Prosthecobacter debontii: one gene and its partner. The protein of the gene in region 2 interacts with the protein of the main gene of each other region in a pairwise test. Links are inferred from orthologs where the notes say so. Each region holds a gene or a part of one and is shown on either strand. Other genes may lie near its edges.

Region 1 (15,383 bases), on a different replicon or contig from region 2:
GCCCGGCGTTTTATCCCAAGTCAGCACCTGGGCGTGAAGAACGGAAGGCAAAAACAAAAAGGCCTGAAGGGCCATCCAAAGACTGAATCTGGATGAAGATTGCTTCGTGGGAGTTCTGAGACAGGAAGCGAGTGGAGGATGTTTCATGGGGCACGATGCCTCCCTGAAGCCAGGCTGTGGACATCCTCCGGCAGTGAAGCCGGTTTCCAAAACAAGCGTCCGGGGGGTTACAACCGATTAAGCACCGCTCATGCCAGAGCCTTGAAAGCCAACCGCATTGAGCACAATAATACGGGATATCGTTTTCCAAAGATATGGTTAGGCCTTCACCTCTTTTCGTGCAAAATGACCCTTCTTTACAGCCCCACTCGTGACGGCATTCAAGCCACCACCCCACCTACGCCTTAGGTGAACTTATCCACAGGCTAGATCGTGGATAAGTGTCCCCAAAGAGCGCAGCTTCGTGTTCATCGGTAAAGATCCCATCCTTCCCGCCGCTCATTCAGTCCCATTGGAGCAGTCGTTTAGCCTCACGCAGGAGGAAGCCTGCATCCGTAAACGGCTCCCAACTGACATCCCACCAGCGCACCTTGCCGTGCGCATCCACCAAGACGGCGGCGTGCAGGGGTTCCTGCTCAAAATCATCGTAAGCTTTGAAGCTTTTAAACATGGTTAGGCCGGGATCACAGAAGAGCGAGAAAGGCGGCAGCTTCTTATCCGGCATTTGCTCGGTGATGCGCCCCGCCAAGGACATGGGCTCCAGGGTAATGGCGGCCAGTTCGATCCCGGCTTTCCGATAGCTCGGCGCTTCTTTGGCAAACGCCTTGATCTGCTGCATGCAATGACCGCAAGCACTGCCCAGATAAAAGAGGAGCAGATGCGGTTTCCCGTGGAAATGCTCCGCCGTCACAGGCTGGCCCTCCAGGGTCAACGCCTCCCAGGTGGGAACCTGGGGGGGCTGCCAATGGATAGGACCTAAGGTATCCAGGGCGGGGCGCTGACCACTGTCTTGACGCACGGGCGCTGGAGCACGCCAGTCCCCCTTCACCCCCAGTTGCTTGGCCAGGGCATCCATCCGTTGGCTCACAGGTAAATGACGATCCATGGCAAAGGCCAGCTTGCCTGCCTTCTCCAGATCTTGCTTGGCTTCAGCTTTCTTATCGAGAGCCATCTTCAGTTCGACCTTGGCCAACTGAGCTGCCAGATCTTCGGGCCAATCTTTTAACAAGGCTTCAGCCTTCGCTTTCTGGCCGAGCTTCAACCAAAGTGAAGCCGCCAGCGGTTTAGAAATATCCTTCTGCACCGCCTCGACGATGGCTGCGGCATCACGCCGTGGCAGCAGCACCGCATGGCAAGCCTGCAAGGTTTTGAGAGCTTCCGCCGCCGGGCCTTCATCAGGCTTGTCTGGCTTCTTGTTGTCCTTCGACTTTTCTTGCTCCCTATCCTTCGCCTTATCTTTCTCCTTGGCCGCCTTGGCATCCGCTTCACGTCGCTTTTTCAGCGCGGTTTGATTGAGCGTTTGCAGTTGATTCAGCGTCGCCTCCAGAGCGTTGACCTCATCCTGTGCATAGAAGGCCAAACCACGAGCTTTCAAGCGTGCCGTCTCCGCATCCGCTGCGTCGGCCATGGGCCTGACCCATGGGCCATTCGTCACGCTCAAGACCTCCTCCCATATCTCCCAGGTTTGCAGGGTCTCCAGCAGGCGAATGACTCCATAACGAGCGCTCCCCTTCTCCAGCGTGTTGTATTGCGGATGTCGGGGATTCTTGATCAAACTTTTGGCTAGGCCAATGGCATCCTGAGCACGCCCCAGTTCATTGAAGGTGCGCACCAGCCACTCTTCATTGTGGGCGTAGTTGTGGATCTGGTCTGGGAGAATCCAGCTTCGCGTCATGGAGGCATGATCCACCCGTGTGCTGGCTTCCTGTTGCCAGGCGGCATCGTCATAGCGTTTGAGTTTGGAAAAGGTGTGCCCGGGCATGTGCCACATGTGAGCGATGCCTGGGGCGGCTTGACCATTGCTCGCCGCAGACTTCAGAGCACGAATCGGCTTGCTGCCATCCCACAGGTGAATGCGGTAATGATGCGCCGGATGCTCGGGATTGACCGCGAAGACCTGGTCCAGCAAGGCATCCACCGCCTGGGGACTGGAGATCGGGGCTTGGTCCTTGGCATGCCAGATCTTCCAGGCCAGAAAAGCCTTCGCCTCCACATCCTCCGGGTAGTCTTGAACGATGGTTTCCAGATCTCGGATGAAATCGAGCGCGCGCTGTTTTTTATCGCGCTTGTCGTCGTTGTAAAAGGTCTCCAGCGTGGTGATCCACAGCTTCTCCTCGGCACCGGCTTTCGCCTTCAAAGCCACCGCTTCCTTGACAAATTCACGCGCCCGTTTGTCATTGTTCACGTTGGCCATGGCCATGCCCCAGTAAGCCATCGCACAATCCTGATCGAGCACCGCCACCTGCCGAAAGGAACGCTCCGCTTCATAATACAAGAAGCCATGAAGCTGCCCGACACCTTGATTGAAAAAGGCCTGGGCTTCTTGGCTCGTCGTCGTCACCGGAAAGCTCACCTTGCCCGTGCCGGGAATCAGCACTGCGGCTTGGCGTGGACCTTCATTGAAGGCTTCACCATGGGCTGAATGGCCGGGTAAGGGCTCAGCGGCATGGCTCGCAGCAAGAGACAGGAAAAGGGACGCGACTAACAGACGGTTGGACATAGGCGACAGGAGACTATCAACGTCGCCACGCTGCCCATTCCTTCCCTACCCTTCTAGAATCAGACCTTCCGCCAGCGCTTGGCTTTGAACTCATGCCGGGGCAGGCTGCCCGGTTCCGCGAGCCGCACCGGGATGCGCATGGAGAAGGTATCTCGCAGCTTGGACTCGATCTGCTTGAGCAGGCTCTTGGACACATTCCCCGGCACCTCGATCAGGAGTTCGATTTCATCCATGGCATCCACCTTGCGCTGCTCCACCATGAACTCTTCCACGTCGCTGAACTGCCGCACCACGGCCTCGATGGCACTCGGATAAATGTTCACCCCACGCAGCACCACCATGTCATCCACGCGGCCCAGCACACCGCCTTCCAGAGTGAGGCGGCCTGCATGCATCACCTTCTTCACCCAGTCTCCGGTGCGGTAGCGCAGCAGAGGCCCCGCCGTGCGCACCAGTGTGGTCAGCACCAGCTCACCCTGCTGCCCGTCCTCCACTTCCACACCTGTTTCAGGGTCCACCACCTCAGCCAGATAAGCTTCTTCGATCACCGTCAGGCGGCCGGGGGTCTCGGTGGCTTCATAGCTCACGGGGCCCACCTCGGTCATGCCATGGTGGTCATAGACACGGGCATTCCAGAGTGCCTCGATCCGGCTGCGCACCTCGGGGATGCTGCCGCCGGGCTCTCCTGCCACGATCACCTTCTTCACCGCTAGAGACTCCAGGCTCACCCCGCTACCCGGCCCGATCAGCTCGCCCAGACGCAGCGCATAGGTCGGCGTGCAACACAGCACCGTCGCCCCATAGCGGGCCATCATCTCCAGGCGAGCTTGGCTGGAAAGCCCTCCGCTTGGCAAAGTCAGGTAATGACCGTTGGCGGCTTCATAAGCGGTCCAGAACCCCAGGAACGGGCCGAAGGAGAAGGCGAAGTAAATCCTGTCCTGCCCCTTCACCAGATCCGCCGCCTCATACACGCGACGCCAGCACGCCAGCATAGCCTCCCAACTCTCCGGCGTATCCAGCCAAGCCACGGGCTGGCCACTGCTGGTGCCGCTGGTCTGGCAAAAGCGCGTGTAAGCCGTGAGCGGCTGCGTCAGATGCGTGCCAAAGGGCGGATGCTCCAGACGATCGGCCAGCAGTTCCTGCTTCTCCGTGAAGGGCATCTTCTGGATGAAATCTTCCACGCCATTCACCGACGACGGTTGCAGCCCTGCGGCGCGGAATTTGCGAGCATAAAAGCCGTCTGCCTCCAGCAGCATCAGCAATAGCCCACGCAGCTTGCGCCACTGCCCCGTGCGCAAGCGGCCACGATCAATCGAAGAACATTCATCAGCCACAGGGAAGCCTTGTCGAGCCGAGGGAGCCGGTCAAATAGAGATGCACCCCGCCCTCTCCACCGGAGCGGTTTTCGCCCATGTCTGCTAGACCTCCCGGCATCGGCCAGATTCTTTGCCACGACGACCTGAATTTCCTCATCGCACCTCCGCCAAGCCGCGCACCGAGCCCACGGGACCGGCATCATCGCCGAGCTTGGCGAGAGCCAAGGGCACCCGATGACCACCGGGACGCCATTCATAGTCCGCAAGCTTTTCCGCCAAAGGTTTCAGGAGACGATCCCCTGCTCCGGTGGCGATGCCGCCGCCCAGGATGATCAGTTCTGGGTCCAGCACATTGATCAGGCTCGCCAAGGCACCGGCCAGATGCTTCACCGACTCCAGCCACACGGCCTCAGCGTGGGCATCTCCCGCCGTCAGCGCCTCCAGCAGCACATGGGTATTGGCATAGCGCCCTTCCCCTCGTTGTTGGATCGTCTTGTTGCCAATGGCTACCTCCAGGCTCCCGGGCGTGCCGTAGAGATCCAGGGGGGCATGCACATCCGTGGAAAGATGCCCCAGGTGCCCGGCTCGACCGATGGCTCCCTTGAGCAAACGACCACCGCTAAAGATCGCGCCGCCGACACCGGTGCCGAGGGTGACCATGAAGACATCCTGACAGCCCTTGGCGGCCCCGGTCCAAACCTCCCCTAGCAGGGCCGCGTGGGCATCGTTGAGCACATGAACCGACCGTTGCAGAAAGTGGCTCCAATCGAACTTCTCCAGACCATGCATGCGGCCCGGCATCCACTCGATGCAGCGCCCATCCGGCCGAGCCAAACCCGGTGCGGAGAGCCCTACTGGTAGTCTTTCCCCACCGGCCAAGGTTTCAAACTCCAGCACCAGCTCTCGCACACTGAGGGCAAAACGAGGAACATCCTCCACCCACTCTCCATCCAAGGTCGGTCGGCTGCGGCTGGCCTGCACCAAACCCGTTTCACGATCCATGAGCACCGCCTTGATATTCGTGCCACCGAGGTCAATTCCAATCGCCAAACTCATGCGCTGCGGCCCTCCGATACAGTCCATCCGCCATCCACGGCGAGCACTTGCCCCGTGATGAACTTCGCCGCCCGCGAGAGCAGAAAAAGCGCGGCTCCATCCACATCCTCCGGCACGCCGATGCGCCCGCCCTCCAAGGGTTGTTTGGCCTGCACAAAACTCATGATCGCCTCATCCCCTGCCGCGCGTTTGGACATGGGCGTCTCCACGAGCGCCGGAGCAATGACGTTCACCCGGATGTTTTGCGGAGCATAGTAGCTGGCGATGGATTTGCTGAATCCGAGAATGCCCGCCTTCGCCGCCGCATAGGCGTGACTGGCAAAGAACTCCGGCGAGGGTGACCACCCCAGCACGCTGCCCATGTTCAGGATGCAACCACCGTGACGCTGTTTCATCAACTGTTTCACCGCAGCGCGATTCGATGCCATCACCGAGGTGAGGTTCAGGTCTAACGTATAACGCAACCCCTCATCGGTGATCTCATGCAGCGGCCCATCCCCACGCGAGCGACCACTGCCCCCCGCCACATGATACAAGGCATCCAAACGACCAAAGGACTCCACCGCCAGAGTCACCGCTCGCTCAGCCGTCGCTGGGTCACTGGCATCTGCCGCAAAACCGCGAGCCCGCTTCCCCAGTACGTCTAACGCCGCCTGTACATTGGTTTCACTCCGGCTTGTCACCACCACGCAAGCCCCCTGCTCCACGAGCGCCTGGGCCGCAGACAGCCCCAAGCCCGTGGTGCCGCCCATGATCAGGACCACCAACCCCTCAACATCATAACGCACACTCATGTACCCTCAGTATCCAGGCTTGAAGCCTTAGGACAATCCTAAACTGTGCGCCCCTCCCTCTAAGGCGGGATGGGACAAGTGATGCGAGCACTCTTGCCCGCAATCCAACCTCGAGGGGGGTCCCCCCGGAGAAAGGTTCGTCATTTGGCCTTCCTTGCGGCCAAAAGTGGCCGCATCACTCTTCAAGCCAAAATCTCCTTCACCACATGGCCGTGCACATCCGTGAGGCGGAAGTCGCGGCCAGCGTGCCGGAAGGTGAGTCGCTCGTGATCCAGGCCTAACAAGTGGAGAACGGTGGCATGCAGGTCGTGCATGTGGACTTTCCCATCCACAGCTTGGAAACCGATTTCATCCGTAGCTCCGTGGGCGAAACCCGCCTTCACCCCGCCACCCGCCAGCCAAACAGTGAATCCGGCGGGGTTATGATCTCGCCCAGTGCCATTGCGCTCCGCATACGGGGTGCGACCAAACTCACCGCCCCACCAAACGATGGTGTCTTCCAGCAAGCCCCGCTGTTTAAGATCTTCCAGCAGACCAGCGATGGGTTTATCCACAGCAGCGGCGTGATCACCATGCTTGGGCAGATTGCTGTGCTGATCCCAGGCCGGGTTGTTAGAGTTGTCGCCGTAGTTGACCTGGATGTAACGCACCCCTTGCTCCGCTAATCGACGCGCCATGAGGCACTGCCGCCCGAAGTTATCGGTGACTTTCTCCCCAATGCCATAGAGCTGGAGAGTGGACTCGGATTCTTGAGCCAAATCCAAGGCATCCGGGGCATTGTTCTGCATGCGCCAAGCCAATTCATAACTTTGGATCACGGCCTCGATCTCGGTGTCCCCAGGGCGCATCTGTTGAGCATGAAGAGCGCCTAACAATTCATACTGTCGCCGCTGCTGCTCGGGTGTCCATGCTGTGTTGACGATGTTTTTGATCTTGGCCTCCTGGCTGGGCAGACCACTGCGCCCGAGCGGGGTGCCCTGATAGCGAGCTGGTAGAAAGGCATTGCCGTAATTCCGTGGGCCGCCATTGCCTAGGCTGGGGCTGATGGTTACAAAGCCTGGCAGGTTTTCATTCTCAGAACCGAGTCCATACATGACCCAAGCTCCCATGCTGGGACGGATGAAGCTGGTGGTGCCTGTATGGAGAAACAAGGTCGCCGGGCCATGTGCAACACCTTCCGTATGCATGCCATGGAGGAAGCAGAGATCATCCACATGGCGATTGATGTGCGGAAAGAGATTGGAGGCCCAGCGTCCGCTTTCGCCTTGCTGGGCAAATTCCCACAGGGGTTTCTTCAGTCGTTGGGGTGAGCCCTTGCCCGTTTTTGCGACCGTGCGAGGATCGGCAATATCAATGATCTTTTGATCGTCCTTCAGCAGTCGCGGTTTGTAGTCATAAGAATCCACGTGACTGACCCCACCCTGCATGAAAAGAAAGATCACGCGCTTGGCTTTGGGCACATGATGCGGCTGAAATCCCACGCCGCCCGCAGCCCATGCCTGCCTCTGAGCCAAAGCAGATGCGGCAAGATACCCGAAACCACAGCCCGTGGTCTGAAGAAAGGAGCGTCGGGAAGGGAGCATAGGCTTAGAACGTGGGTGCCAGGGGATTTTTTACCAAAAGCCAGCTCCCGCCGTCAATGTCCTAGGGTGAGGACAGGAAAAAGCGCCGTTTCCGAAGCAGCCTCAGGCGTTTCCATACAACGGGGACTCCTGAAGAGGAAAATTCCAGTCTCGACAAAGGCCAGGGATCGCTTTTTGATCGTTGTATTCCTGCCATGATCTCCCTCTGCCCGCTTGTCCGTCTGAACTGTGCTTTGTTACTGGTCGGAAGCCTTCTCAGCAGTTGCTCCTCTCAGCCCACACCTCCAGCTGCAGGCAGTGCGCCCATCGTAAAGCGCGACAAAGCCTTCTGGAATGGCGATCAAGTGGCAGGCAGTCCACGCATCGTGATTGATCTCTCCGCTCAGCGTATCCGCTATTACAAAGGCGGGCAGCTCGTGGGGCTGTCTCCGATTTCCTCTGGCCGAGAAAGCCACTCCACTGTGACAGGGGTTTTTCGCATCACTGAAAAGGACCGTTATCATCGCTCCTCCCTCTATGGAGCCTATGTGGATGAGGCGGACAACGTGGTGATGGAAGATGTGGACGTGCGCACGGACATCCGCCCACCCGGCACTCGTTTTCTGGGAGCCAAGATGCACTATTTCATGCGGGTCACTGGAGCCATTGGCATGCATGAAGGCTACCTGCCGGGCTATCCCGCCTCGCACGGCTGCATCCGTCTGCCCACTCACATGGCAGCGGCGTTTTATCATGCCACCCCTCACGGCACACCAGTCGAGATCGTGGGTGATGCCTCCGTGGCGGCCTATGAGCCCCCAGAGGCCACCCCTTCTACACCTCACCAACAGGCGAAGAAGAAGAGCTACAAGCCCACGAAAAAGCGCCCGGTGCCACCAGGAACGACGCTGTATCTGTGATCATTTAAACAGAGGCTCAAACAAAGGCTTGAGGAAAAGCGCCCCTGTAACCGAGAGGTGGTGAGAATCGATGTAAAGTGAGTGCCCCCCATGCTCGACACGGCTGCGTCCCTTCGCACCAGTGAGAAGTTCCATGGGTTCAACCACATGAGCTCCCGCCGTTTTTAAGCGAGGTATCAAGGATTGCATCACCTTATTGGCCACGTGATACTCTTCCATGCTCGTGCTCATGGCGACGGCATCGCTAGGCCAGAGGCCACCGAGAGCTAATGCCTTAGGAACATCGTAAGGTTGAGTTGGCACGTCCAGGACCACCCAGACTTGGGGACCGGCCTCCTTCAATCGTTGCACCGTCTGCACCAATGCATTTTCAAACCTCACTGAGTCCTTGCCTGAACATTCCATCCAGTACGCCGCTAGAATGACATGAGAGGCTTGGGTTTGTTTCAGCCTGGCCAGCACAGCTTCTGCCAGCAATTCCGTCCGCTCATTCAAACCATGACGGCTGCGGCGGTAGAAGCCAAACGTGGGAGAGGTGGCACTGTAAATCGCCATTTCCCCTGCGACCTGATTTTCCTCACACAAACGATCTAAAACCGGCATCAAACTGCGTGCATGGCTATCCCCCCAGAGCATGAGGCGGACGGGTCTGCCCTCAGCACCAAACTGGGGAAACTCACCCTTCTGAGCAGCCTCCAGACCCGTCCAACTCGCCGTTAGGTCTCGATCATCACGACCACGCGCATAGTTCAAAGCCGATTCTGGAATTCGCTCAGGAAGCCCCTGTCCACGCACCAGCCAGACACCAATCATCAAGGAGGTCATGATGGATCCCAGCCCCAAACCAAACACCATTCTCCGAGAGGTGATGAGGCCTTTCTTCCGAAACGGAGTCTCAACCCACTTCCATGAAGCCCAAGCCAACAGCATTGCCGCAACCACAAGTGCTGCACGCACACCGACAGCCAATCCCTCCTTCGAAACATTGAGGTAATGAGCCAACGCCAGAAGGGGCCAATGCCACAGATAGAGGGAATAGGAAATCAGTCCGATACCCACCAAAGGTCGCCAGGTGAACAAACGCCATGTCCAGGAGCGATCTCCTTGTGGCACATTCTCCCCCGGAGCGTGTGCCCAGATTAAACCCGCGGCCCCCAGGCATGGGAGAAGGGCTGCAAGCCCTGGAAAGGGGGTCTCATCCTCGTAGGCCAGCCCCGCAACGAAGATCATCACAAACGAAAGGCTGCCTATCCAATGCCTGATGCGCTTTGTTCGCGGCAGCCATGTCTGAGGGAGGCCTGCTAAAACCGAACCCGTTAACAGCTCCCAAGCTCGAGGGGGTAGCCAATAAAAAGCTGTATTGGCATCTCGATAAACACACACAACGCTCGCCACAAAACTCACCCCCCAAAGCCAAGCTAAGCCCCTAACCAAAGTGCGGCGTGTGGTGCTCATCCCACGACGCCTCTTCAGCCAAGCATGCCCTAATATGAGAACAATTGGAAGAATCACATAAAACTGCTCTTCCACAGCCAGCGACCACAGATGAAGAAGAGGCTTTTCCTCGGAAGCTGAAGAGAAATACCCAGAGTCCTTCCAAAAATAGAGATTCGCGCAGAAAAGCGCCTGAGCGATCACCGATTCCCCCAAGGACGAGAACGCATCCGGCATCAGGAGGAAGTAACCAGCCCCGACTGTCACCAACAGCATCACCAATAAGGCCGGAGCGATGCGGCGGAGTCGCCTTTCCCAAAAACTCACCAAGTCAATGCCCCCCCGATCCAGCTCTTTAAACAGCAAACCTGTGATCAAATAACCTGAGATCACGAAAAATAAGTCCACCCCTGTGTAGCCACCATTAAAACCAAAGTCGGCATGGAACAGAACCACCATCATCACGGCCACGCCGCGCAGGCCATCAATGTCAGGCCGATATGATGAAGATGATGGAAGACTCATTGAACTGGATGCTAGGAGGCGGTGAATCTGAGACTCTCAGTCACTCATTCATTGTCACGCATCGCCCGATCGTCAAAGCGAAGCTGCATCCGCCAGTATGCCCATTCAGTGGCAGACCCGTTCATCCCACAGCCGATCCCGGCTGATGCGCCGATTACGCCATAGCCACTCATCTCCAGTTCGAGTCCAGTGAGACCGAGATCGGACTGGTCAGCGAACCACTCGACAAACTCATGGCGGGTCAGGAAGAAGGATGTTTTCTCTGGCTTGTCACCCGGAGCAAACACGTCATAGTGTTCGAATGACCCGCACTGAAGCCTACCTAGCCTTGAACCTGATCCCCCAGGTAGGTCCGGTGCGTATCCGGCGCTTGATTCAGGCTCTGGGATCTCCTGAGAGCGTGCTATCGGCTTCCGTATCGGATCTGCTCCGGGTGGAGGGCATCGGTTCAGCTCAAGCCGAGGCCATTCATCAGTGGGACCGGGAAGGCCACCTGGAGAAGGAACTCCAGAAAGTCCGACAGCGGGGTCTGACCTTACTGACTCAAGAGGATGATCTTTATCCTCCTCTGCTCAAACAGGTGCATGATGCACCGGTGCTACTCTATGTCTGGGGAGAGCTCCAGAAACGGGATCACCATGCCATCGGTGTCGTCGGCAGCCGTCATGCCACGATCTATGGCATGAATGCGACCAAAAAACTGAGCTTTCAGATCGCCTACACGGGCTACACGGTGATCAGCGGGCTCGCACGAGGCATTGATACCGCTGCCCACGAAGCAGCCTTGGCGGCCAAGGGGCGCACCGTCGCGGTGATCGGTTCTGGCATCGGCAGGCTATATCCGCCTGAGAACAAGGCCCTGGCTGAACGCATCGCCCAGCAGGGTGCCGTCATCAGTGAGTATCCGGTGGACCGGCCTGCTGACCGCCAGACTTTTCCGTATCGCAATCGTGTGGTGGCAGGCTGGGGCAGTGGCTTACTCGTCGTCGAAGCCCCAGTCAAAAGCGGTTCTCTCATCACCGCCCAGCAGGCAGCGGAACAAGGCCGCACGGTCTATGCCGTGCCGGGGCCGATTGATAAACCCACCTCATCAGGCTGCAATCGCCTCATTCAACAGGGGGCGAAGCTGGTGATGGATGGGGCAGACATTCTCGACGACCTGATGGTGCTCTTTCCTACCGCACCCACGGCCCCGAAAGTCGAGCCGCCACCTCCTGCCGTGACCTTGACGCTGGATGAACAAATCCTCTTCAATGCCTTAACCTCGGACGAACTTCACATCGACGAGTTGACCTCCCGCTCTGGGCTGGCCCCTGGCACAGTGAACGTCAATCTGATGCGCCTGGAGATGAAACGCCTCATCCGCGCCCTCCCCGGGCGGCGATATGTGCGCGTAAATTGAGTCTGACCGAGGCTGTTGATTCCAAGGGCCTTGCCGATGCGTATCTCATAGGCTAATCATCGCGCCCCCTTTCTCGTTTCCTGACATTTAACCTTTATGCGCATCCTTCATCTCACGCCCGGAACCGGCAACTTTCACTGCGGAAGTTGCCTGCGAGACAATGCGCTTATCAAAGCGCTACGCGCTCGGGGACACGATGCCTTGATGGCCCCGCTTTACCTGCCCCTCGTCACCGACCGCGAGGTGGCAAATCCCGAGATCGGCATCCGGGTCGGCGGCATTTCGCTTTATCTTCAACAGAAGCTTCCCTGGTTCCGCTATGTGCCGCGTGCCGTGCATCGCTGGTTGGACAAACCGGAGCGCCTGCGCTTTGCCGCCAAGTTCATGGGGATGACCAGCGCCAAAGACCTGGGGGAAATGGCCCTGGGTGCCTTGGAGGGAGAATCGGGTCGTCAATGGCCTGAGTGGCAGCGTTTGATCGAGTGGATCCGCACTGAAGGAAAGCCCGATGTGGTCTCGCTCTCCAACAGCCTGCTTATGGGCCTTTGCCCCACGATTGAGCGTGACTTGGGCATCCCTGTGGTGGTTTCCCTGCAAGGAGAGGATTCCTTCCTCGACACCCTCATTGATCCCTATCGCGAGCAATGCTGGGCCGCCATGCGTAGCAATGCTCAACATGTCTCTCAGTTCGTTGCTCCCAGCCGCTTCTACGCTCAGGTCATGCAGGAAAAGCTGGGGGTCAGCGCGGATAAAATTTCGGTGGTTTACAATGGCCTGGATGCCAATTCCTTCGGCGTCGCTGATCCAGATCCAAACTGGCCGGTGATCGGCTATTTCGCGCGCATGATCCATGGTAAAGGCCTCACGACCCTTGTGGATGCCTTCATCGAGCTCTGCCGCCGCGGCAGCGTGCCACGGGTGAAGCTGAAGATCGGGGGAGCGAAAACCGCCGGAGACGAGAAGTATGTGAATGAACTCCAGAAAAAGCTGCGTGATGCCGGTCTGGAAAAACGGGTGGAATGGCATCCCAATGTCAACTTCTCAGATAAGGTGAAGTTCTTCCGCAATCTCACGGTGATGTCCGTGCCAGCTACCTACGGAGAGGCCTTTGGTCTTTACATCCTGGAAGCCATGGCCAGCGGCGTGCCTGTGGTGCAGCCTGAGCATGGAGCCTTCCCCGAACTCATCGCTGCCTCCGGTGGCGGGGTGACCTGCACGCCCGATGATCCAAAGGCGCTCGCGGACGCACTGGCCACCTTGCTGCAAGATGATCATCAACGCGAACAACTGACCAACCGTGGCCTTGCTGGAGTGCGCAATGAATTCAGTGCTGCCCGCATGGCCGAGCGTTTCGACGCTGTGTTGGCTCAGGTCCGGCCTTCTTAAGCTTTCTTTCGCAAGCGATTCCAAAACAAGCGCGGTTCACGCGTTGCCACATGTGCTGGGCAAGCTATGCTGCGCGCTATGAAGTCGCCCCTGCTCCAGTGTCTGCTGCTTGGCCTCACTCTTCTGATCAGCCTCCAGAGCCCTGCTGTAGGAGCCGAAGCTGAGAGTTACAAGGGCAAGGTCGTCGTCATCCCCGTCGGTGAGGAAGACCTCATTGCGCGGGCTCGATTTGAATTCATGTCCCGCACGCTCGAACGTTGCAGCCAGGAAGGAGCCGAAGCGGTGATCTTCGATCTCGATACTCCTGGAGGGCTGCTATGGGACACGGTGGATCTCATGATGAACGATCTGCAAAAGCTCAAGCCACGCAGCTTTGCCTTCGTCAACAAACGTGCACTCTCCGCGGGGGCCATGATCGCCGTCGCCACCGATGGCATCTACATGGCCCCAACCAGCACCGCCGGTGCGGCAACCCCGATCTATGGAAACGCTCAGGAAATGGGCGAAGCCGAGCGAGCCAAGATGAACTCCGCCACCATGGGCATGGCCCGCGCTGTCGCCAAACGGAAAGGCCATGATCCGCGTGTCATCGAAGCCATGATTGACATGAGTCGCGAACTGAAGGTGGGGGACTTGGAATTGGATACCAAGGAGTCCATCCTCACCCTGGATGCCCAAGAAGCCGTTCTGAAGCTGGATAATGGCAAGCCCGTCTTCGCCAAGGGCATCGTGGATACTCTGGAGGAAATCAAAAAAGCCGAAGGATTGAAAGGATCACTCGTCACAGCGGAGCCGACAGGTTTTGAATCCATCGCCATCTGGGTCACCAAGTATGCAGCCCTCCTCATTCTCATTGGTGTGGCCGGTGGTTACCTGGAGATGCAGACCCCTGGTTTTGGTATCCCCGGTTTTGTATCCATCGCCGCCTTCAGTCTCTTCTTTTTCGGTCACTATGTCGCAGGTAGTTTGGTCGGCCAAGAGACGGCCGCTGTCGCGGCTCTCTTTGTCATCGGCATCATCCTGCTAATCATGGAACTCGCTGTCTTTCCAGGGCTGCTGGTGCCCGGCATCCTGGGTTTTCTCCTTGTCATGGTGGCCCTGGTTTACACCATGTCCGCGTGGGAGATGCCCCCCCTACCTGGAACCACTCCTGGAGAAGGTGAAAGCGGGAACGGATTTGACATCCAGATCTATGCCATCGGTTTGCGTAACTTCGCGTTAGGCATTTTAGGAGCGGGAGTGGTCATCCTCGCAGTATTCCGGTTCCTTCCTCAAACAGGGCCATTTCAAAAACTCGTGCTGGCATCCGCCATTGATGGAGGTGACGCGCTCCCCAAACGTCAAATCGTGCAGGTGGGAGATGTGGGCCAGACTTGCAGTGCTCTGCGCCCCTATGGCACCGTGCAGTTCGGTGAAGAACGCCTGGAAGCCATGGTTGAAGGCGGCTACCTCCTGAACGGAACTGCAGTGAAAGTGCGTGAAATCCAAGGGCCCAAGATCATCGTTGAGCCCTTGGCGTAAAGCTTTCTACTTCCGCTCCTTTGCTAACGCCGCCTTGATCTCCTGCGCCACCTTTTGGGCAAGATACTCAGAGCCGCTATCGTGATAGTGCACATCCTGTGGCTTCTGCATTACCGCAAGTTTAGGGGTGATCCAGGCATTGAGATCATTGACCGTCACTCCGTTTTCCTTCATCACTTTTTCAGCGATCTGATTGTATTCCGCCACTTGGCCAAATTCACGAGGTGGGATGAGCGGGCCTTGCGGGATCGGGGTAATGGAGGCCCAGATCAAGCGTGCCCCCGTTTTCTGCATCCGGGCGACAAGCTTGCGTAGATTGGCCTCATAGTCAGCAGGCTCCACTTGGCGCTTGCCATCCGGCATGATCTTCAGATCGTGAATTCCCCAGTTGAAGTGGATGACATCCCAGAGGCCAGAGCCTAGCCACTTCTCCATGTTCGCCACACCATTCTTTGTGGGACCACCGTTTTGGGGGATGCGATGCACATTGGCGAAACCTTCCAGCAGCTTCCGTGTGGGCAAGGTATATCCCATGGAAATGGAGTCACCGATGAGCAACACACGAGGCAAACCCGGCACGTCATCGACCGGCACCACTGAAGGATGCGGAGCTGACTTCTTGGGTGCCGGGTCGGCAGCGTGAATCAAAAGACTGGCGGCAAAGGGCAGCGACAAGAGCAAATGGCGGAGCTTCATCCGCACAGCTTGAGAAAGACCGGCCCGTTCTGACAAGTCAAAACCGCACCCT
Region 2 (15,553 bases):
TACACCCAGAATGTAGCGGGCTACATCGTGAAGTCACACGCAGGCCGGGACTTCATGAACCTGATGGATATGATCGAGATGTTTTGGAGACTGGTGGAGTTCCCTCAGGCACCCCAAGCGTGAGATGGGCCGAGTGACTTGATGCAGGGCTTTTCTGCGGCAGGTTCGCCCGCATGAGATGGACCCTTTTTCTACCGCTGGCCTGCCTGCTGACGCAGTGCACCTCACCTCGTCCAGGGAGTGAAGCGACAAGCCTCCCACCAACGACACCTCAGGGGCTGCCACAGATCATCAACGTCTCCGCCTATGACCCGAAGGAGAAACAACGGGAAGGGCGCGGCTACTCCGAGCATGATGTCTCCGCACTCCGGGCCAATTGTGCCGTGGGCTTGATCGCACGGGCAGGTAAGGGAGGCAATCTCGACACGAAGTGCGCCTCATTCCTGACATCGGCAGATCGTGCGGGCATGTTGCCGGGCGTTTATTATCGCCTTCAGACTCATGTGGATGCCGTGGCTCAGGCCGATCAGTTTGTGAATCGGGCGCTGGCGCTGGCGCGCAGCCGGTCGTGGAATGCACCTGCCCTGCTGCTGTGTGGAGATTTCGATGCACAGTCGCGCCTGTCAGACATTCTACGGTTCATGGAGCGGGTGGAAGCACGCACTGGGGTGGTGCCGGTGGCTTATCTGGAAAATAGCCAGCATCTCAAGCTGCTGCTGGGCGGGGCCGATGCCGCCACGAAGGCGCGCCTGCGCCGCATGCCTTACTGGTTGGCCCTGTATGCCCATGATAGCGGAGCGGGCCCGGTTTTCCCCGCGCCAGGAAATCCGCGGGGGTTAGTGAACCAATACAAGGTCTGGTCTGACTGGACCCTCTGGCAATACGGCGGTGTGGACTGGGAGCGGGGACATTCGCGTCCCAAAGTGTACAACCACGGTTCCTGGCGATTCAGCCCCTACTTTGGCAACATGGATCGCCCGCTGGAACGCAATGTTTTCAACGGCTCGCAAGCGGAACTGCTCAGCTTTTGGCAACGGCATGGCTTGAAACTCCACTGAGTCGCCCTCCGATACCCAAGCCTAGCCTGAAGTTATTTGAAGGTTTAAAGATACCTTGGCCGGAGAATCGCGTAGAAGACTCTTGAACGCGTATGAACTCCCTTTCCCTCCCCATCGCTAACCTGAAGGCCCTGATGCAGGCGGGCTTTCTGCTGGGCTTGGGAATGCTGGGCAGTTGTGCCACCGCTCCTCGGGAGACGGCTCAGGTCTCTCTGGAACAACGTCAAGCTGTTGAAGATCAAACGGTTGAGCCCCAAGTCACGCAGCCAAAACTGTCCATGACAGAGTGGACACTGCTGGAGATGGGTTTCGATGAAGCCAAGGCCATCAGCGCTCAGTCTGCGGATGTGGGCTCCCAATTTCGAGTGGCGGCCGATCAGATCGAAGTCCTGAAGGCAGACGCCGAAGGCAAACCGCTGAAAGTGAAGGCCACGGGCCATGTGTTTGTGGAAATGAACATCGGAGATCGTGCAACGGCTCTCTGTGAAGAGGCGGAAATCACAGCCCAGCAGGCGGTCTTCAAAGGCCGACCTCTCCTCATGCAGAATAGCCAAGTGGCTAAGGCCACCCATCCAGCCACCACCTTTCGCGTGACGGATTTTCTCAAGGTGTCGGGTGACTTCGAATTCATCCGCCCTGCCGAGGTGATGCAGTCCATTTTGATGGCGGCAGATCCCCTCCTGCCTTCGGCGCCGAACGCGGTCGCTCTGCATTGAGAAAATCGCCTATCGCCATCGATCGATGGCGACGGAGGCGTGAAAGACTCACTTCACGTTCGATGAGAGTTGAGTTGATGGAACGGAATCTCTGTGTCTAGTGGCGAGGATGTGTGCCCTTGTGCACCAGCCTGCTGGATTGTCTGCCTGCGGTCTGTTTGCTGAGCTTTTTTCAATCCTCCTTTTCAAACCTGAACGATGTCCGCCCGACAGCACCGCCAAGGGGTCTAGGGCTTGATCGCTGAACATCAGGTTTTTCTCTCTACGGCCTCCGTTTGTTCTCGGAGTTCCTCCATGTCTGAACATAAGACGTCAAACAACTGGTCGCTGGCCCTCGTCGCTCTCGGTGTCGTTTTCGGGGATATTGGAACCAGCCCGCTGTATGCTTTAAGAGAGTGTTTGGACCATGCGGGTTACGACCCCGCCGTGCATGGCGTGGAGATGGTTTATGGGCCGATCTCGCTGATGTTTTGGTCGCTCACCCTAATGGTGGCGGTGAAGTATCTGACGATCCTCAGTCATGCCACCGCTCAGGGAGAGGGCGGCATGTTTGCCCTGCTTTCGCTCCTGAGGTCGAAGAAGGATGCGCTTTCGAAAAAGAGCATGGGATTCGTCGTCCTGGTGGTGCTGTTCGGGGCCTCCCTTCTGTATGGCGATGGCATGATCACACCGGCCATCTCGGTGCTCTCTGCAGTGGAGGGGCTCAAGCAGCTCAATCCTAATCTTGTCACCTGGGTGGTGCCGATTGCGGTGACCATCCTCTTGGGGCTGTTCGTGGTGCAGAGGCATGGCACGGCGCGCATTGGCGTCGCTTTTGGGCCCATCATGGTGATCTGGTTTTTCGCCTTGGGCGGTCTAGGTTTGTTTCGCTTTCTAGAGCATCCAGAGGTGATCCAGTCTCTTTCTCCACATTGGGGGGTGATGTATCTCATCCACCACGGTTATCATGGTATCGTCATCATGGGGATGGTCCTGCTGGCTGTGACGGGTTGTGAGGCTCTGTATGCCGATATCGGCCACTTTGGTCGCAAGCCCCTTCAGCAGTCTTGGTTCCTGATGGTCTGGCCTGCACTGACCTTGAACTACCTCGGCCAGGGAGCTCTGGTGGTGAATGACCCTGATGCCCTGGAGCATCCGTTCTTCCATCTGGTGCCGCCTGTGCTGCTGGTGCCGATGATCATCTTGGCCACAGCGGCCACCATCATCGCTTCCCAGGCGATGATCACCGGTGTCTTTTCCCTGACTCAGCAGGCGGTGCAATTGGGTTATCTACCACGCCTGAGGATCATTCATACCAATCCAGACGTGCGAGGTCAGATCTACATGCCGCAGGTGAATTTCCTGCTCATGGTGGCCTGCATCGCTCTGGTGATCGGATTCAAGACATCCAGCAATCTGGCCTCTGCTTACGGCCTTTCGGTCTCGATGGAGATGTTTCTCACCAGCGTGCTGTTTTATTTTGTGGCGCGGCGCATCTGGGACTGGGCTTTTTGGAAGGCTTTCCTCCCCGTGCTGGTCTTTGTGGTCATCGAGTTAGGTTATGTGGCGGGTAGTTTGGTAAAATTCATGCAGGGAGCTTGGTTCCCACTGGTGGTGGCAGCCGGTATCTGGGTGATTATGAAAACCTGGGTGGATGGTCGTGCCGTTCTCTTCCAGGCCATGCAGCGGGGTAAGCTGCCTGTGCAGCATCTGGTGGATGAGATTCAGAAAGATCGGATCATTCGGGTGCCCGGAACAGGGGTCTTCATGTCAGCCAGTGCGGACGCGCTGCCTCTGGCGCTGCTCCATCATTTGAAGCACAACAAAGCCCTCCATAAGCAAGTGGTGCTCCTGACCGTGCGCTTCGAAGACGTGCCGCACATTCGTGGAGATGCCCGCTATCAAATCGAGGAGTACTGTGACGAGTTCTACCGTGTCGTGCTGTGTTATGGTTTCGCGGAGTCGCCCCAAGTCTTTGATGACCTCTGCCAAGCACTCAGCGGCAAGACCAAACTGAAGCGCAATGGCATCACCTTTTATCAGAGCCGTGAGATCTTGCTGACCAATGGACCTGGCAAGATGGCTCATTGGCGGAAGCGCTTGTTCGTCACTCTCAGCCGCTTGTCACGCCCGGCGACGGGTTACTTCGATCTGCCCCCTCGCCAAGTCTGTGAACTCGGCATCCAACTCGAGGTCTGAGTTGCCATGTCTGCTGAACCCGATCCTGAGCTGCTCGAGAAGCTAAGAAAAATCGAGCGGCTGCATGCTGGAGCGACCACGGCCGGAGAAAGGGCGGCGGCGGCGGATGCCCTGAAACGCATCACCCGGAAGCTTCACGAGATGCAGGCGAAAGAACCTGCCGTGGAGCATCGGTTCCGTCTGACGGACGACTGGTCAAAGAAGCTCTTCATTGCGCTCTTACGACGGTATTCGTTGAAGCCCTATCGCTATGCCCGGCAGCGTCGGCTGACAGTGATGGTGAGGGCACCGCGGAGCTTTGTGGATGAGACTTTGTGGCCAGAGTTTTTGGATCTCAGCGCGACTTTAAAAATTCACCTAGATGGTTTAACGGAACAAATCATCCGCCGGGGAATTCATGAGGATGTTGCGGATGAAGAGGTCATTAGGGATGGGTGTCTTCTATGATGGATTTTCCGCCCTAAGGGCAGAAATTGATCATGAATGCGCTTTTGACTTTCTGACAGGGAGTTTTAAAGCTTTCACTTGACCTCCCCCCGCAAGTCATGCGTCAAAAAAACTCGGACCTCCGTCAGTTGCTGGCTTCCACCGTGCTTCAGGTGCGCAGTGGCAGGGCCACTTCGCGAACAACCTTAGCGCGTGCCTTGGGCATTTCGGCATCGACGATGGGGATCTATGTGGATCAATTGATCGCCACTGGGCATCTTCACGAGTCGGGTCTTGATCATGGTCTGATGGGGCGGCCGAAAAGGCGACTCAGCATTCGCAGTAATCCGGGGTGGTTTGCTGGCGTGGAGTTCAATGCGGATCGTCTTCAGCTCGTCGGCGTGGATTTTGCGGGGTTAGTTATTCACGCGGAAACGCTGCCTCTGCCAGAGAACATGGATGCCGCAGATGCGAAGAATCATCTGATGGAGGTCTTGGCGCGCCTTTGCAGCCGACAATCCACTCCTTTGCTAGGCCTGGGTGTCGGTGCCCCTGGGCTGGTCAATACCGAATCCGGCATCGCTCTCCGTTATAGCTTTATCAAGGGATGGGAAAACATCCCGTTGAAGAGCTTTCTCGAGGAAAAGTTGTCAGTTCCGGTCACGGTGGAAAGCAACCTGCGAGCCATCGCTTTGGCGGAAAAGTGGTTCGGCAGTCACCGTGAACTCAGTGACTATGTCGTGGTGGGGCCACGCAGCGGTTTTGGCATTGCTTGTGTCCAGCGGGGCCGCTTGATTCAAGGCGCCCATTATGCGGCGGGTGAGATTGGGCTCTGGCCGTGGCCGCTCTCTGGAGACACACAGGCGACAGAGATGCATCGGGTGCTCAGCGCTCCGATGACCTATCGCCGCCTCGCCGGTATTGCAGAGACTGCCCCTGTGCCGCAGGATCTCTACACGGCGATGCTGAGCATCAAGTCTGAGCGGCATCCGCAATGGGATGACGTCATTACGGACTTTGCCCGCGTCTTAGGCTGCGTGCAGCTTTTGCTGGACCCGAGGATTTGTTTCCTCCATGGACCACTGACGGCCTTGGGAGAGTCTTTCTGCAGTGCCATCATGGAAGCCTCGCGAGGCATCGCCCCCGCCTTGAAGGACATCCGGCTCAGCTTGGTCTGTTCTCAACTCGGTGACGATGCCGGTGCCCTGGGCGCGGCGAGTTTAGCCATGGAGCATTGGCTTCCGAAATATGTGTGAGGTACTCAGGATGCTCAGCGGCCAAACAATCCACCGCTGATCCCTTCGAGCGCTTTCACACCTGTTTCCAGAGCCTTGCCTCCTGTCTCAGTGGCTCCTTTGATCACCTGACCGGGAAGAGCACCGGCTTCTTGCCCCACCAGCGGAGACAGTAGAAGCTGACTGCCCTGCCCGACGATCTCTCCGGGCGCATTGAGAAGCGCCTGGCCCGCAGCGGCAGCTAAGCGTGCACTCAGGTCTTCACGTGGAGCCTGCATAGTGCCGGTGATCCGCAGAGGAGTCCATGACATGCCGACAGGACCCTTCGGATTGGTGGCGGTAAAGACATGCTGACTAGCCCCAGGCAGCCATTTCAGTGTCTCAGGCGTGACGCCTAACAAAAAGGTTCCATCGACTTGGTCGCCTTCGATAACGAGGGTGCCTTCCAAGTGCATCAAGCCATTCGATTGTAAAACCACCCGCTCGAATTGACGTCTTGTTCCAGAGATTTTGACCTCTGCCGTAGCGATGTCTAAGATCAGTCTCTTGAACCGTTCTACCCTTGTATAAGCCGCTAATTGGTCCAGCACGGGCAACGCGGTTAGCACGGCTTCTTTGAGTTCTGCCTTCCCGGTGATCACGGGCAGAGCATTCGGTGAGCCGACGATCTTGAAGTCTCCGGCTAAGAAACCGCTGAGGCGGATTTTCCAGTCCTCGGTGAGGCATTCGCGCAGAGGGATGCCCACCACCTGCGTGGTGAGTTCCCAGCGCTTTTCATGCGGTTGGAAATGTCCTTGAGCGGTGACTTCACCTGCATCCAGCCACGTGAGTCGTGCCTCTTTCAGATGCAGATCTTCACGGCTGAGGCGCATGGAAGCCCGGTCCAGATTGAGTTTGATCGGCACGGTCTGAGCAGGCAAGCGCAGAGGTGTCTCCACGAGGCCACCCTCTGCGACCGCTTGCAGGGAGGTCTCCCCCTGCTGCCAGGGGGCGAGGCGCAGTTTCGCATCCCGGACATTCCAAGGCCCAGGATGCAGCAGATTGAGCCGAGCCACTTTCACTCCGTCCACCTCCGCGCGGGTCGGCAGGTAGCTGCGCAGCCATTCAGGCATGGAACTGCCCTGGGCAATGGATGGCGCTGCTACTGCTGAGGCAGCCGGAGTCGGAGTGGTCAAGACCGCTTCTCCAGGCAAACGCTCCAGCGTTAGATGATCCACGCTGGTGCCGACCGTGCGCCACTTACTCTGACGGAAGGCATTCCAATCCAAGGTCAAGTGCAGCCCGTCCAATTGCGCCTTCCAGCCATTTGTAGTTTGGACAGCCGCCTCCGCAGCCGTCACTTCATCGCCGGTCCATCTCAGAGGAGATAACTCCACCTCGCCTTGGAGTTGGGTGCCAAAAATCTGCTGCAATTGATTGCGGAACGCTTCCTCCTGGAGATATCCACGCACCCAGTTCATCACCAGCATGGGCATGAGGAGCAAAACCAGGAGGCCCACGACGACCACGCCGATGATGGCGAAAAGCCAGCGCGGACTGTGACTGGAACGACGTCGAGTGCGGGTGCTCATGACGCCAGCATAACAGCAAAGACGAATGTAAACGCAAAAAAATGTGCAAGATGCCATGCTTTCACTTGCCATTTTCACCCGCTTTCCCGGTATAAGGAGAAATGCTCGAAGCACTCAACATCGGTTTGGAAGTGGACGCCCCCCCGGCCTCAGAGCAGGAAAGCCTTCATCTACTCCGCGAAGTGAGCCTGAAAGTGCCGCAAGGCCATCTCATGGCCATCGTAGGTCCCTCAGGATGTGGCAAAAGCACGCTGCTCAAAGTTGTCGCGGGCATCTTGGAGCAGACAGCAGGCGATCTGAAGTGGGAGGACAAAGACCTCAAGGAAGAGGAAGATCTGCATCCGGGAGAGTTGGGTTACGTGCCACAGTTCAGCGTGGCGCATGATCTCCTCACCGTGGAGGAATGTGTGGCCAGCAGCATGGCACTACGCACACAATTGCCAGGCACTGACGACTTCGAGCCGCGGTTGGATCAAATCCTGGCCGTGACCGGTTTAACCGAGTTGGCAGACCGTCGTGTGAAGGTTCTTTCCGGCGGTCAAAAGCGGCGGCTTGGGCTGGCTTTGGAGTTGGTCACCAATCCTTGTCTGCTGCTTTGTGATGAAGTGACCAGTGGTCTCGATCCTAAATCGGAGCAGGAGATCACGGAACTCTTGCGTGTTTTGTCCCGAGAAAATCCTCGGCGCTTGGTGATCAACGTCACCCACAGTTTAGCGAGTCTTGAAGCCTTCGATAGTGTGCTGGTGATGTATCAAGGGCACCTCGTTTATCATGGTCCGCCACGGTTGCTGAATCACTACTTTACGGTGGAGCACCCAGAGGATGTTTATCGCCGACTCACCCAGCGAGAGGCCCAAGCCTGGCACGAGTCATGGCAGAAGAAGCGCAGCTACTACGAGGAGATGCTGCTGGAGAAGAAGGAGGATAGTCTGCCTGCAGACAAAGCGCCCGAATCGGAAGAGCCCGACAAAAAAGATGCCCCGCAGCTGGCTTCTGAGGAACTACCCGGGTTGTTCAGCCAAGTCTTCAGTCTCCTGCATCGTCGGTGGACGATCTTCCGCCGGGACCGAGGTCAGGTGTGGCTGCACCTCGCCATGCTTTTTGGTTTCCCCCTGCTGGTGGTGATCTTCGCTCTGGATGGTATCAAGCCCCTCCAACAGCTCAATCAGCGGCAGGATGCGGACATTATTTATGAGATGCAACGGCAGGCCCAGCACCAGCTCGATCAACTCAATGCAGGCAGCATCGTCAGTGGCTTGATCATGCTGCAAGTCGTCCTCGTCACCCTCATGGCGAGTAACAATGCGGCCCGAGAGATTGCTGGAGAGCGATTGATCCTCGAGCGTGAAAAGCTCGGGGGACTGAGCACGACCGCCTATGTGATGAGCAAGGTGCTTTTCCTCGGTGTATTCGTTCTGGCGCAGAGTCTTTGGATGGGGGTCTTCGTGGACATGGTCGTGGGGGGGCTGCCTGGGGATCTCATCATCAAGCTCGTCTTGCTCGTGCTCGCTTCCGCCGCCATGACCAGCATCTGCTTGGGCATCAGCGCACTCAGCCGCACCCCCGAAAAAGCCACCATCCTCAGCATCTACCTCGTCGGATTTCAGCTCCCGCTTTCAGGGGCTGTTCTCAGCCTGCCGAGTTGGCTGGAAGGCGCGGTGAATCCTTTCATTGCCGCCTTTTGGTCCTGGTCGGGCAGCCTCCGCAGCATGAGCGACACTGCCTTTTATGAAGCCGTGAAGCAAGTGACCGACACTTCTTTGGTGTCTCCTGAGCTCGCGAGCTTTGTCCTGCTCGCCCACGTGATCATCGGGCTCTGCCTGACCTATGTGGGAAGCCGGAACAGTCAGTGGGAGTGAGGCTGTTTCATCCTGCCCTGGCTAACTCTTGAACGAAGAAGCCAGGGCCGATGTATGTGGAGATCGTCATTCCACTTTCAGCACGCCATTCATCACCATCCAATGGCCTGGGAAGGTGCACAGATAAGGGTAGTCACCTTTTTCTTGGGGGGCTTCGAAATGGATGGTGAAGCTTTGCTTCGGCTGGGTCATGTCGGTGTAAACCAGGACATCATCCGACTCCGGAACGTAATGTTTGGCCAGGCCTTGAGGATCGGTGATCATGAGGTTCACCTTATCCCCAAGTTTTTGCAGTGAGCCAGGTTTGGCGAGCAACCAGTTGTGCGGCACCACATCTGGATTCTTGAAGGTCAGTGTGAGCTTCTCTCCGGCTTTGACGGTGAGTTGCTTCTGAACGAATTGCAGACCCAAAGCGGCTTCCACGATGATTTCGCGGCCGAGTTCACCTTTCGCCCAGCGGTTACCTGGTCCCTTTTGGGTCGAGCGTTGTTCATGAGTCAAAATCATGCCTCCCGTGCGGATGAAAAGATCGTGGCTACGCTCTGTGGACACACCCACATGCAGGTGCAGGATGCTCGCTGGGACAATCTCTGGAATCTCCACAAACAGGCTTCGGCCTTCATCCTGCAGCGTCACCTGACTGATGGCCAAGGGGTCGTGACCAGGAGTATCTGGATAACGCACGGAGTATTCGGGCGAGCCGTAGGCGGCACTGTATTTGTAGTTCCAGCATTGAGCGAAGTGGTGGGAGATCTTGCCCACATAATCCACATCCAGAGGCTGATCGAATCGCAAGAGAATGCCGTTTTTCCGAATCTCATGAGCGATGGGGACCGGCACTTTGCCTGTGGGGGTATAACGAACTCTTTGGAAACATCCATCGAGCGGTGTGTAGCAGCCCCAGCCCTGCATACCGGTTACGTAAAGTTGCCCGTCCTTCGGATGAAACCGTCCGGTTTGTGCACCCGAATCAAAGCTGCCGGCAATACGTAAAGCCGCGCCTCCAACTTGGGGATCCGTGGATCTTAGCACAAGGAAGGCGGAGCCTGCCCCAGGAGAGAAATGCACAAGATTGCCAGCGCCTTTCAGCTCGGCCCAAGGCCCTTGAGTGATGAAGCACTGACCGCCGGAAGAGTTATCTTCACCTCGTGGTAGGAAGACCAGCGGTTGCATCACCGGTTGTCCCTGATGGGGGCCATTGGCGCCAAAATGAGCTGGCGGACTAAGCGTGCGCATGGCTGGTGTGACCATGCAGATGGAGGAGGTTGGGGTCCAGTCTCCCTCCTGCACGCTGGTGGTGACAGTGCCATCGGGGGCCAAGCCAATTCCGTTAGGATTGCGGAAACCTGTCGCCAGAACTTGTGCCTGTCCCCCTTTTAGATGCAGGATGCCCTGATTGCCAGAGGCTGTATAAAAGCTCCCTTCACCATCGGCATCGAGGCCAGTGATGAAGTCATGGCCGCCAGGAGAGGTCTCTTGAGCATTGGTCACACATTCATAGAAGTCGGCTTCATCATCACCGTTCAGATCATGCAGGCAGGTGATCTGATCTCGTCCGAGCACATACAGCTTATCTTGAAGGATCTTCACGCCTAACGGCTGATGCAGACCCGTCGCGAAACGCTTCCAGCGCACGTGCCGCAATGAATCATCCAATCCACGGACGAGCCATACTTCACCGGTCATGGTGCTGATGGCCGCACTGCCATCGCTAAAAAAGTCGTGACCGCTGATGAAGAAGAGTGTGCCGTAGGGATTCTCAAATGGGATGGTGATGGTATCTGTCGCGAAGGGTTCGTCCTGGTCTCTCACGCCCTTTGTTTCTAACCATTGGGGCCATTGAGAGGGACCTCCCTGAGTCAGCGGAGCGAGATCTTCATCCTTCGAGTCCGGTGATGACACGAGGTGCTTTTTGCCATGCACGGAATAAGAGAAAATAACTTTTTGGCCATGCCGGTAAAAACCGTGATAACGGGCATCAGCGGGCTTTGTGCCTTCTTGCTTGGTTAACATTTGGCCCTCCATTTGACCGCCGCCCATGAATCCGTGACGAGCATCGCTGAGCTTCACAAACCCACCTGTCCAGACGAGCGGAAACGATAAGGTTTCAGGATCGAAAACCGCAGACTTATCATCGTAGCGGACACAAACACTTTTGTTGACCGTGAGGCCTGCGCCTTTGAAAACGGTGCTGAAGACAGAACCGAGATCTGCGGCCGCGAAGCGACCGTCTTTCCAGGTGACTTGGTCATTCTGATTGCCCCAATGGCCTTGCTGCCCACCGTCCAGACCCGGGAACCCAGGCAGCAGCTCAGGTAGCGGCTTGCCCATGAATGCCAGGGCTTGTTTGCTGTAGTAGTCGAAGACACGATCCCGATTCACATAGTGCTGCCAATGAGCATGATCAGCCTCACGCAGAGGTTTCCGCTCAGGATTAAAGGGGGCTGGATCAGGCACCGACACCGTGAGGGCGGAAAGGTCATCGAAATCCCAAAGAGCCAAGGTGTTATCCATGCGCTGACGAGGCAGCTCGCCTTTCCGAGGTTTCATGGGGCCGCGGGAGATGCGAAGATCATCGATGATGCCATCACAGCCGATTCCGCCTTCGACTAAACCACCGACGACAAGCTCTCCCGGCTGCGGCTCGCCTTTTAGAGGTACAGGAGCCTGTTCCAAGACGGATTTACCGTCCACATAGAGTTGAACCAACTCGGTATCGATGCTGACAACAAGGTTATGCCACTTGCCGTCGCAGATGTTAACCTTGCTTTTGAATTCGCCCCCACGGCCAGGGAGATAGACGCTGAAGACGCCACTGCCACGATAGCTGTAGAGCTCCCAATGATCCGAGGAAGATTTTGGATCACAGGCGACCAAAACGTTGAAGTCGGTGGAACTATCCAACTTGACTCGGCACTCGATGCTGATGGGAAGTGTGCGATAAGCGTCTTTGTTTTCGAGCACCAATCGACCTTTCATCGCTTGGCCAAAGTCGGCGTTGAGCGAGGGCACGGATTGGGGCTGCTGGGGAACATCTGGATGTGAAGCCGATTGGGGAGTCTTTGCCGATACTTCTTTCCAAGTGCGGTATTGAGGCTTCGGACCCGCCGCCTTTCCAGCCAGTTGGGGGAGTAACCAATTCAAGCCGTCCAGGTTATCGAGAAGGCGACCTTCGGCATCTTCAGGGGTATGATTCAGAATGCCAATCACGCCTTGGTAACCGCTGGAGGAGATCATCTTCAGCACCCGTAGATCTTCGGTCCCGACACCGAGCGGTAGGATCTTACGGCCCTTCTGATCTCCCTGAATATCCATGCCATTGAGATTCAGGCACAGGAGGTGTGGCAGCATCTTCGGCAGCAGTTTTTCCAGACGATCCAAGTGATCGTGTCCATGATGCAGGTTATACACCATGCCGATGTTGCGAATGCCTTCTGCTTTCAGTGCTTCAATGATTGCAATAGCGTTCTCGGGCTCTCCATACCAATTGCCATGGTTGTATAAAGCCACCTGACAGCCTGCTGGCGCTGCGGCTTCGCAGATAGGTTTGAGCCGCGCCACTTCTTTGACTAGACGAGCTTTTTGTTCGGCTTCATCTGAAACAGAGATCGAGCCGCCGTTGCCATTGACCCATAGCTGCGGTTTGACTCCGTGCTTCTGAAACAGCGCTAAGGTTTGACGCGCTTCATCATTCAGTGTGGTCGGAAACCACCAGCCGAAGAGCTGAATGCCATGCTTTTTCAAGGCAGTCAGTTCATCATCCCACTGCGGCACATGCTCGGCGCGGTAATCATAGACAAATTTTCGCAGCCCCATTTTCTCCAACATGGCCGCGCGCTCCTCAGGGCCGCGCTTTTTTGCATCAAAAGGGACAATGCACCAGGCCGCGAGATTGCTGCGATCAAACAGATCATCTGCGGCGTGTGCCGTCAAAACAGATCCTGCGAGGTAGAGGAGCAGACACAAAGAAGAAATGAAGCGTGGCATGGGCTGGCTGGATGATGGCATTCACCGTGGGGAGTTAGGAGAACAAAACGCAACACCACCCCGTACTTTTGTAATCAAAAGTACAGGAGTTTTCTGCTATTCCCTTTAACCCAAACAAAAAGGCTTCCTGATTGATTCAGGAAGCCTTTTGTTGAGGGTATGCACCCAAGCTAAAGCCTCGAGCAAAGGCGTTTGTTTATTCCGCTGCCGGATCATCCGAACTGCTGCTGGAGACACCACTAGTGACGCCGTTTTTCTCATCCAGTTTGGTTTTCACTGCGGCTTCAATCTCTTCGTATAGTTTGGCATCGGCCTTGAGGGCTTCCTTGGCAGCATCGCGGCCTTGAGCCAATTGGGTGCCTTTGTAGCTGATCCAGGACCCACGTTTCTGGAGGATGTCGTGCTCCATGGCCAGATCGAGCATCGAACCGACATTGGAGATGCCCTCATTGTACATGATGTCGAACTCGGCTTCGGTGTAAGGAGGAGCCAGCTTGTTCTTCACCACTTTTACCTTGGTGCGGTTGCCAGTGACGGTGCCGTCGCTGCTCTTGATCGCCCCGATTCGGCGAATATCCACACGGACACTGGCGTAGAACTTCAGGGCCTTACCACCTGGGGTGGTTTCCGGATTACCAAACATCACGCCGATTTTCTCACGGATCTGGTTGGTGAAAATGCAGCAGGTGCGAGCCTTGGAAATGATGGCGGTCAGTTTACGCAACGCAGCGCTCATCAGTCGTGCTTGAGCACCCACGGTGGAGTCACCGATGTCACCTTCCAGTTCCTGGCGGGTTACCAGAGCGGCGACGGAGTCGATGACGATAACGTCGAGTGCATTGGAGCGCACCAACGTTTCGCAGATGCGGAGGGCTTCTTCACCGGAGCTCGGTTGGGAAACCAGAAGCTCGTCCATTTTGACTCCGAGACGGCGTGCGTAATTGGGATCAAGCGCGTGCTCGACGTCGATGAAAGCCGCAAGGCCGCCGGTTTTTTGTGCCTGAGCAATGGCGGTAAGCGTGAGAGTCGTTTTACCGGAGGATTCAGGACCGTAAACCTCAACGATACGGCCGCGGGCAAAACCGCCTACGCCCAGAGCTTGGTCAATGAGGAGATTCCCTGTGGGAATGACGGCGATGTCCGTCTTGGATTCTGCCCCCATGCGCAGGATCGCTCCTTCCCCATAGTCTTTTTGGATCTGCTGAATGGCGAGGTCCAGATTGCGAGCGCGCGCTTCCGCAATCTTATTGGTATTGGACTCGGACGAGGATTCTTTTGCGGGAGATTTAGCCATGAGAGGATCAAATAGATGTTCTGGCGAACAGTTGGAGCATTTTAAGCGTATCGTAAAGCAGTTTTACCAAAAACTCGGGATTTTAAGCAGCAAGCGTGTGAAGAAACAAGCAGTCAGAAAGGTCATCGGTAGGAACCGTTGGCGAAGTTGCAAATTAGGCGTAGTCTCCGCCGCGATCCCCTATGTCAGAACCTCTGCCATCTTCCGCCGTCGGTGCTACGACATGGCGGCTGACAGGCTCTCCCGAGCTTTTAGCGGGTGAGCAAGTGGCAACGCCTACCTTGAGGAGGTCGTTGTTGCTCGCGAATATGGCGGGTTATCTCGGGGGGTATTTCGTTTTGCACAATCAATGGCTCCAGCTTGCTTGGGGGTTAATCTTGGCGGTTTTGTGGCTCCTGGCTGGTGGTCATGAAGATGTCAGTGAGGCTCTGCGCAAAGATCGCTGGATGCAGGGGGTGGTCGTGGTGGGTTTAGCACTTCTCTTGCGTAGCACTTTTCTTGATTCCCCAGGCAAATCCCCTTCTGCTATTTGGGTGGGCTGGGGAAACAGTTTTTTGCTCCTGGGCTTTCTACTGACGTTGTGGCAAGTGGCCCGTTTACCTGGGGTGATTCTCAGTCTGGGACGTCCCCTGGTCGCCATGGCGGCGGTGGCGGCTTGCGGCAGTTTGGTGGGATTTTATACCATTCATCCTGAGGGAGTCTTTGGAGCTAGCCTGCGGAACTGCCTCGTTTATGGAGGATGGAATTCGGTATGCTCAGGGCTGACCTTTGGCTTCGCCCTCTGCTGGGCCATTGGGGCATGGGACACCCAACGGGAGCATTCTAATCCTAAACGCTGGATTTTAGCCGTGCTGCCTTTGTACGTTGCGACGCTGCTGACACTCAGTCGTGGCGCGCTGATGGCTTTGGTGTGGGGTCATCTGGCCCTGTTGATCGCCGTGGGTTGGCGCCAAGCGAAACGCCCACTGATTCTACTGGTCTCTGTGTTGTGTCTCTTTCAGGCATTTGCTCCGGTGCTTTCCTTCTTGGCGGCCAAGGATGCCTCCAATCGCCTGGGTATTGTCGATGCTCAGACAGCCGTCGCTCAATATGGAGATGGGGTCGTCAAGGCCAACCCTATCAAGGCAGCCATGGAGCGCTCTGATAACGGACGTTTTTTGATTTATGGCGCAGTCCTCCACAGCCTCAGCTCTTGGCAAGATTGGCTGGTTGGGAAGGGGATGTGGGCC

The links.
Region 1: the proteins of recA (region 2) and dprA interact in binary tests that used the Bacillus subtilis proteins (3 or more experiments, as listed by UniProt). The link is inferred for Prosthecobacter debontii from one-to-one orthologs.

Annotation. Positions count from the first base shown.
Region 1 is NZ_FUYE01000005.1:124,529-139,911, reverse strand. What follows is about bases 9,863-12,677. They hold dprA (DNA-processing protein DprA), read left to right. Parts: upstream 9,863-10,627; coding sequence 10,628-11,728; downstream 11,729-12,677. Other genes in these bases: B5D61_RS09220 (glycosyltransferase family 4 protein), read left to right, coding at 11,825-12,677; B5D61_RS09230 (hypothetical protein), read right to left, coding at 10,371-10,613; B5D61_RS09235 (acyltransferase family protein), read right to left, coding at 9,863-10,326. Also shown: B5D61_RS09270 (beta strand repeat-containing protein), read right to left, coding at 1-51; B5D61_RS09265 (redoxin domain-containing protein), read right to left, coding at 503-2,719; B5D61_RS09260 (phenylacetate--CoA ligase family protein), read right to left, coding at 2,779-4,053; B5D61_RS09255 (ROK family protein), read right to left, coding at 4,189-5,091; B5D61_RS09250 (SDR family NAD(P)-dependent oxidoreductase), read right to left, coding at 5,088-5,885; B5D61_RS09245 (DUF1501 domain-containing protein), read right to left, coding at 6,068-7,468; B5D61_RS09240 (L,D-transpeptidase family protein), read left to right, coding at 7,663-8,367; more of B5D61_RS09235, read right to left, coding at 8,368-9,862; more of B5D61_RS09220, read left to right, coding at 12,678-13,114; B5D61_RS09215 (NfeD family protein), read left to right, coding at 13,193-14,635; B5D61_RS09210 (SGNH/GDSL hydrolase family protein), read right to left, coding at 14,642-15,331. UniProt on the Bacillus subtilis protein: Protein that helps load RecA onto ssDNA during transformation. Binds cooperatively to circular ssDNA, is able to bridge different segments of DNA. Favors the loading of RecA onto SsbA- or SsbB-coated ssDNA and formation of RecA-DNA filaments.
Region 2 is NZ_FUYE01000007.1:224,855-240,407, forward strand. The notes cover bases 12,276-15,260. They hold recA (recombinase RecA), read right to left. Parts: upstream 14,325-15,260; coding sequence 13,227-14,324; downstream 12,276-13,226. Other genes in these bases: B5D61_RS12465 (LamG-like jellyroll fold domain-containing protein), read right to left, coding at 12,276-13,030; B5D61_RS12475 (hypothetical protein), read left to right, coding at 14,507-15,260. Also shown: B5D61_RS12425 (response regulator), read left to right, coding at 1-123; B5D61_RS12430 (GH25 family lysozyme), read left to right, coding at 174-1,058; B5D61_RS12435 (hypothetical protein), read left to right, coding at 1,151-1,774; B5D61_RS12440 (potassium transporter Kup), read left to right, coding at 2,069-3,952; B5D61_RS12445 (hypothetical protein), read left to right, coding at 3,959-4,399; B5D61_RS12450 (ROK family protein), read left to right, coding at 4,498-5,634; B5D61_RS12455 (translocation/assembly module TamB domain-containing protein), read right to left, coding at 5,649-7,184; B5D61_RS12460 (ATP-binding cassette domain-containing protein), read left to right, coding at 7,286-9,043; more of B5D61_RS12465, read right to left, coding at 9,110-12,275; more of B5D61_RS12475, read left to right, coding at 15,261-15,553. UniProt on the Bacillus subtilis protein: Multifunctional protein involved in homologous recombination, DNA repair and competence.